DNA from 2 places in the Lysinibacillus sp. G1-3 genome. Region 2 is predicted to be linked to the other one. Evidence: riboswitches for the same ligand, from Rfam matches in the RefSeq annotation. Region 2 holds a riboswitch; the other holds the start of a gene.
What was found. Region 2 has a riboswitch for FMN ahead of ACVYAD_RS22045 (ECF transporter S component). Riboswitches for the same ligand answer to the same signal wherever they lie in the genome.
Positions count from the first base shown of each region.

Region 1 (3,315 bases), on a different contig from region 2:
AGCCTTCGTTGATTCCCAAGGAGTTAACAAGCCAGAACGAAGATTAACTTTATACGTTTTTAACAAAAATCATCCACAACTTTTGGTGATAACCTTTTTTATATAGTCATTGTGTTTTCTTCCATTATTTGTTGACGATATGTTGCCAACGCTTCAATTGAAATCATTTTTAGATGATGTTGTGCTGCATATTTAACGAGATCATTAAAGCGTAGCATTTTGCCATTGTCGCCCATAATCTCACATATAACTCCTGCCGGAACGCTATTACAAAGCTTTGCCAAATCTATTGTAGCTTCCGTATGTCCCCTACGCTCTAATACACCATTTTCCTTTGCTATTAGTGGGAATACATGGCCTGGTTTACGAAAATCCGCAACTTTAGCTTGTGGTTCGAGCATTTTCTGTATAGTCATTGCCCGTTCAAAGGCGCTAATTCCAGTAGTTGTGTCAACATGATCAATACTAACGGTAAATGCTGTTTGATGATTATCTGTATTCACACTAACCATAGGGTTTAATGCTAATTTTTGTGCAAGCTGCTGGGAAATTGGCGTACATATAAGGCCTCTTCCATAGGTAGCCATAAAGTTAATCGTTTCAGGTGTCATAAATTCCGCAAGTGCTAGTAAGTCCCCTTCATTTTCCCGATCCTCGTCATCTACTACAATAATTATCTTTCCTTGCTTTAAATCCTCAATTGCTTCTTCAATCGAATGTAGCAATTTCGCCACCTCCTTGTTGGTTAAAATCCGTATTGTGCTAAGAAGTCTTTTGTGATGGCCGGCCGTTCCTGACCATACTTAAGTTGATGTAAAATGTATTTTCCTACTAAATCGGTTTCGACATTGACGAGATCACCAATTTTCTTCATACCTAAAATTGTTTCCTTGTACGTATGGGGTATCAATGATACTGTGACACCGTTTTTCTCAACTTGAAAGATTGTTAAGCTCGTTCCGTCAATTGTGATGGAGCCCTTTGGAATACAGAAGCTCGTTAACTCCTTTGATAGCTCTATATCAATATAAACTGCATTTGCTAACGGCCGCTTTCGTACTACTTTCCCTACTCCGTCTACATGCCCAGATACAAAATGACCACCGAATCGCCCATTCGCTGACATAGCGCGCTCTAAATTTACTGGATCTCCTATTGCTAGCTGCTGTAAATTTGTTGCCTTTACCGTTTCAGGCATTACATCCATCGTAAGCTCCTGATCATTAAAAGATATGACTGTTAAACAAACACCATTGACCGCAATACTATCCCCGAGCTTTACACCCTCAACCATTTTCTTTGAAATAACAGTGATTTTCATACTTTTTCTATCGCTTTGCAAGGTTTTTACGGTTCCAATATCCTCAATAATTCCTGTAAACATTTTTTCACCCACTTCCATTCATTGGTCTAAGTTTATCTATCCATTTTTGGAGCCCTATGTACCTCCTCCCTCAATCAAAAATCTCTGTTCAAATAAAAAACCCCTTTGATTAAAGGGGTTTGGGAGTTCATATAAATAAGACGTCAACAAATAAACCTTGAGGATACAAAATTTTTCCTTAGGCTACCATCTCATCGTTCTTCTCCCATCCAGACTATAACTGTCGGTTTTGGATTTGCACCAAATCAGCTTGCGCTCACGGACTTTGAATTACTTCATCACCGCCGATTGGGAATTTCACCCTACCCCGAAGAACTACTGCTATTCAATTTGTTAGCTAAATAATAAATCAATTTCGCCTTGGCGTAATTGCGTCCGGATTTTGAATTGTACCTGCACAATTCATTCCTTTCAAAATCCGTGATATCCACCGGAGGCTTTATCTTTATTTAGTGGGTGTCCAAACACCTACTGAAAGAAGATAAAAAAACTTCCCAACTTAAACGATGGGAAGTAGTTTACATAAAAGCATAATCAAATAAACCTTATAAACTCAAGCGAATTTAAAAAGGTCTTACTTTTACCCTTCTCCCATCCAGACTGTAACTGTCGGTTTTGGATTTGCACCAAATCAGCTTGCGCTCACGGACTTTGAATTGCTTCATCACCGCCGATTGGGAATTTCACCCTACCCTGAAGGATATTTTTATTTAGCTATTTCTTACGATACCACTACTTAATTAATTTATCCAGATAAATCTCAAAATTAATTGTAAGTTTCTGTCATGATGCCCCATTCACATGTAGGACTAGACTACATCACGTCCTGATCTTTGTGGCCATCCTGTTTTTGCTGTCGTTACGTTAGCACTTCACTTTCGCACAATAAACATCTGTTGCTGTCGTTACGTTAGCACTTCACTTTCGCACAATAAACATCTGTTGCTGACGTTACGTTAGCACTTCACTTTCGCACAATAAACATCTGTTGCCTTAAGCAGCTCATCGGATGCCTCCAGGAAGCTTTGCTCTGTGCGAAAGCGTAGCGACAGCGACAACAACAACAACAAAGCGCCCGATTCAACCACAAATTATGGTGATGATCCAAAAATAATTATTAGTAAAAAAATTGCTCATCTAGAGTTATTTGTACTCCGTTGTTTCATATCCTGTATAATCATGTCATTTTTTTAAGTATAGGCAGTAACATTTTCAAAAAATAAACGTCTTTACAACTAGATTATAAAGGAGTTAGTTTACATGAAATATATTATCTTTGATTTTGATGGAACATTGGCAGATTCTACGGCAGTGTTAGCATCAGCTTGGAATACAATTGCGCAAAAATATAAATTTAAAGGAATAGAGTTAAAGGAAATTGAATCGTTGAAAAAATTATCTATAGCGGAACGAAGTAAATTATTCGACTTTCCTATGTATAAATTGCCGATGATTTTACCACAATTTTATCGCTTATATCGTCAGTCATTAAATGATGTTCATCTTTATAACGGTATGAAGGAAGTCCTAATGGAAATTGATAAAAGAGGCTATAAAATACTTATCATTTCCTCCAATTCACAGGAGAATATTTTAGAATTTCTAAAAATGAACAGCATTCATTGTGTGTCGGATGTTCTTTGTTCAAACCGAATTTTTGGAAAGGATAAAGTGATCAAGAAATTTTTAAAGGACACAAGCATTACACCATCAGAAGTTTTATACATTGGTGATGAACAAAGAGATATCGCAGCCTGCAAAAAAGCGGGAGTGCCTATTATTTGGGTTGGTTGGGGATATGACTCTTTTGAAGTTGTGCAACAAGAAGAACCCGATTACAAAGTTGCTACACCACAAGAAATTTTGAATATTATTTAGACGAAGAGGATAATAGCGATTTTTTTATCCTCTCGGTGTTATTGAACATGTCA
Region 1 covers NZ_JBWHYQ010000003.1:284,582-287,896, forward strand. The annotation lists gene ribB (3,4-dihydroxy-2-butanone-4-phosphate synthase) at 99-725, opposite strand; gene ribE (riboflavin synthase) at 746-1,384, opposite strand; FMN riboswitch at 1,578-1,703, opposite strand; FMN riboswitch at 1,964-2,089, opposite strand; gene ACVYAD_RS04735 (HAD-IA family hydrolase) at 2,645-3,262, shown strand.
Region 1: it holds a riboswitch for FMN, as region 2 does, so the genes downstream of both, ribE (riboflavin synthase) here and ACVYAD_RS22045 (ECF transporter S component) in region 2, are expected to answer to the same signal.

Region 2 (3,315 bases):
CTGAGATCATCTGTATATGAAGATGATTTAACAGATGCAGTAGCATTCCATATTGGTTTGGCAAATCGTGATAAGGAAAGCGTACCGATGACGTATATTATTCCAAATGAACGAGTGGCTACTGATTTTGGGAAGAAAAAACCTACAACATTAAAAATGTATGAAAAGTATGCGCCAAAAATTGATGAGGAAGCAAATGGTTTTACTAATTATCATCCATATAAAGGAGAATTGAAGGAGAAGGGCGATCAACTTGTTCATGTATTGCCGGAGCAAAATGATTATGATGTTGCTGCTAAAGATTCTGGAGAATATGTAGGGACTATACAGGATACATTCTCAGACTCAGAGTATAAAGAAATCGAATTTGGAAAACTTAATGATACAGAATCCGAGCTTTCCAATGAAGAAGAGGCCAGTAATTCTATGGCATTAACGAGCTCAAATCATTTTAATTATTATTTATATAAAGATGAAAATGGAGTTGAATATTTATCACCCGATTCTCGTAAAACTTTTTCCACTGTAACAGAAGCTCTTGTTGATATGCGAGCTAAAAATGATAATGCATACGTTCCAGTCATACCGGAAAATATAACATACACTGTAAAAGAGGTAGCAGAAGGCGTTATTGTTACATTCGACGAGCCGCTTGATTTAACGACAATGGACGTGATTCGTGCAACCCAATTAATTGAAGCAATGATGCTAACTGCTGCAAGCTTTGATCAACAAGTACGCCTAGACAATGTTGTACAGGAGAATTGGGAAGGATTTGATTTGAAAAATTTCTTACCAAAGCCTGTAGGAGCCAATAAACGATATATGCCATAAATGGTGAAACAACAAATAAATGAACGTAACTTTATAAGTGAATTTTTTGGAGCATTCTCGCCGCTATACGGGCGTGAATGCTCTTGTTAGTTTAGGGGGAGATCAAAGGATGGTAAAAGCCCGATTGGTGAAGAATAACAATCAACGGGGATGATAGTAAACCCTTAACTTTTAAAGATGGGACTATTGCGGGTATTTGTAAAACATACAAGTTTAATCGGATTTTTTTAAGCAAAGCTATTTACTTTTCCTTCGTAATTCATTATAGTAAGGCTATGAAATAAAAAAATATTGATTCATCTTCGGGGCAGGGTGGAAATCCCGACCGGCGGTAATAGAGTTGTAAATCGCTAATGTCTTTCATTAGCTCGAATAATTTACTAAAAACTCTTCAGCCCGCGACCTGTGCAAATATTTTTTTGCATGGCTGACTTGGTGTAATTCCAAGGCCGACAGTTAAAGTCTGGATGGGAGAAGATGGAGGTGCGATCGTCATTCATTGTTATGAATTTAGCTATGTACGAGCGTTTTTTTCGTTGTGGCTTTACGCAGCGTATGCTCAACAATAGTTAATTAATGGCGTTTCTTTAATCATGCCTATTCTCCCTTATGCTTATTTTGCATAAGGGTTTTTTCATAATAAGAATTGATGTGGTCGTAACCTTTCTTCTTGCGAGATTGAATCAGCAAAGAGGAGAGAGTTTACTATGAAGAAAAATGTTAAACTTCAGTCGTTTATTACGATTGGCATGCTGAGCAGTATTTCGTTTTTGTTAATGCTTTTTAATTTCCCTATTCCGCCATTTCCAGCGTTTTTGGAAGTAGACTTCAGTGATATGCCGGCATTGCTTGCAGCGATCACAATGGGACCTGTAGCTGGTATTTTAGTAGAATTCTTTAAAAATGTGTTGGACTGGATTTTCTCAGGTACGCCAACAGGAGTACCGGTAGGTCATATCGCGAACTTTGTAACAGGTATTTTATTTATTTTACCAGTTAGCTTTGTCTTTAATCGCGTCAAAACAGTTAAAGGTCTTGTCGGAGGTTTAGCTGCAGGTACAATCATAATGGCAGTAGGAATGAGCATTCTTAACTATGCAGTATTTTTACCTATGTACACTTACTTTTTAGGTATGGAGCCTGTCGTAGGTGATTCACTATATAAAATGATCGTAGCTGGTATTTTGCCATTTAACATTATTAAGGGTATTTTAATAACGTTCATCATGGCATTACTATTCACAACAATGCGCAAATGGATTCATCAACAGCGCTCTATGTATATAACAAAATAATATGGATGAGACCTCGAGCTGTTAAGTGCTCGAGGTTTTTTATATTGGATAGATAGAATGATGGATATGCTGGATATTATTGTGCAAAAGTAACAAATAGAAATAATCTAGTCTAGATTACTATTTTCATGTAAAATAAGGAAGAGTTTAGAATGTTAGAGGAGTTTGAAGAGATGAGTGAAAAAAAGAGTCAGTGGTCTAGTAAACTAGGCTTTATTTTAGCATCAGCGGGAGCTGCAATCGGGCTAGGGGCAATATGGAAGTTGCCGTATGTTACTGGACAAAGTGGTGGGGGAGCATTTTTCCTTATTTTTGTTCTATTTACATTGTTGATTGGTTTACCGATGTTATTATCAGAGTATATTTTAGGTCGTGGTACACAGTCTGAGGCTGTGACTGCATATAAAAAAATTACACCGACGAAAACAGGCTGGGCTTGGGTTGGTCGTATGGGTGTACTCGGTTGTTTTTTATTATTAACTTTTTACAGTGTTGTGGGAGGTTGGATTTTTATATATAGTGGCCTAGGTGTGAGTGGGGCTGTTATTGATCCTGCTAATGATCCTAGTAAACTATTTGGGGAAGTTGTAGGGACACCTTGGATTACGCTACTAGGTTTAGGATTGTTTACGCTAGTAAATGTACTAGTCATTTCACTTGGTGTGCAAAATGGTATAGAGAAGGCTAATAAGTGGATGATGCCTTTATTATTTATTATGTTTATTGTGCTTGTTGTGCGGGCTTTAACATTAGATGGGGCAATGGAGGGAGTTAAATTCTTTTTGTGGCCTGACTTTTCCAATATGACTGGTAAGGCTATATTAGAAGCATTAGGGCAGTCTTTCTTTGGTTTAGCGGTAGGGTTTTCTTGTCTTGTGACGTACAGCTCATATTTAAAGAAGGATGTAAGCTTACCGAATTCTGCGGGCTCTGTTGTTCTTCTCACGGTGCTTGTATCGTTTTTTGCAGGATTAGCCATTTTCCCTGTTGTATTTGCTTTTGATTTAGAACCAGCGTCTGGTCCAGGCTTATTATTTATGGTTCTGCCAACAGCATTTAGTCAAATGCCATTTGGTGAACTATTTTTAGCGATGTTTTTATTATTATTTTTATTCGCAACGCTAACTTCTTCCTTCAGTTTATATGAAATTATCGTAGCGGCATTTATAGAGAAAGGGCGTATGTC
Region 2 covers NZ_JBWHYQ010000025.1:49,287-52,601, forward strand. The annotation lists gene ACVYAD_RS22040 (RNA polymerase subunit sigma) at 1-834, shown strand, start outside; FMN riboswitch at 1,129-1,317, shown strand; gene ACVYAD_RS22045 (ECF transporter S component) at 1,542-2,129, shown strand; gene ACVYAD_RS22050 (sodium-dependent transporter) at 2,303-3,315, shown strand, end outside.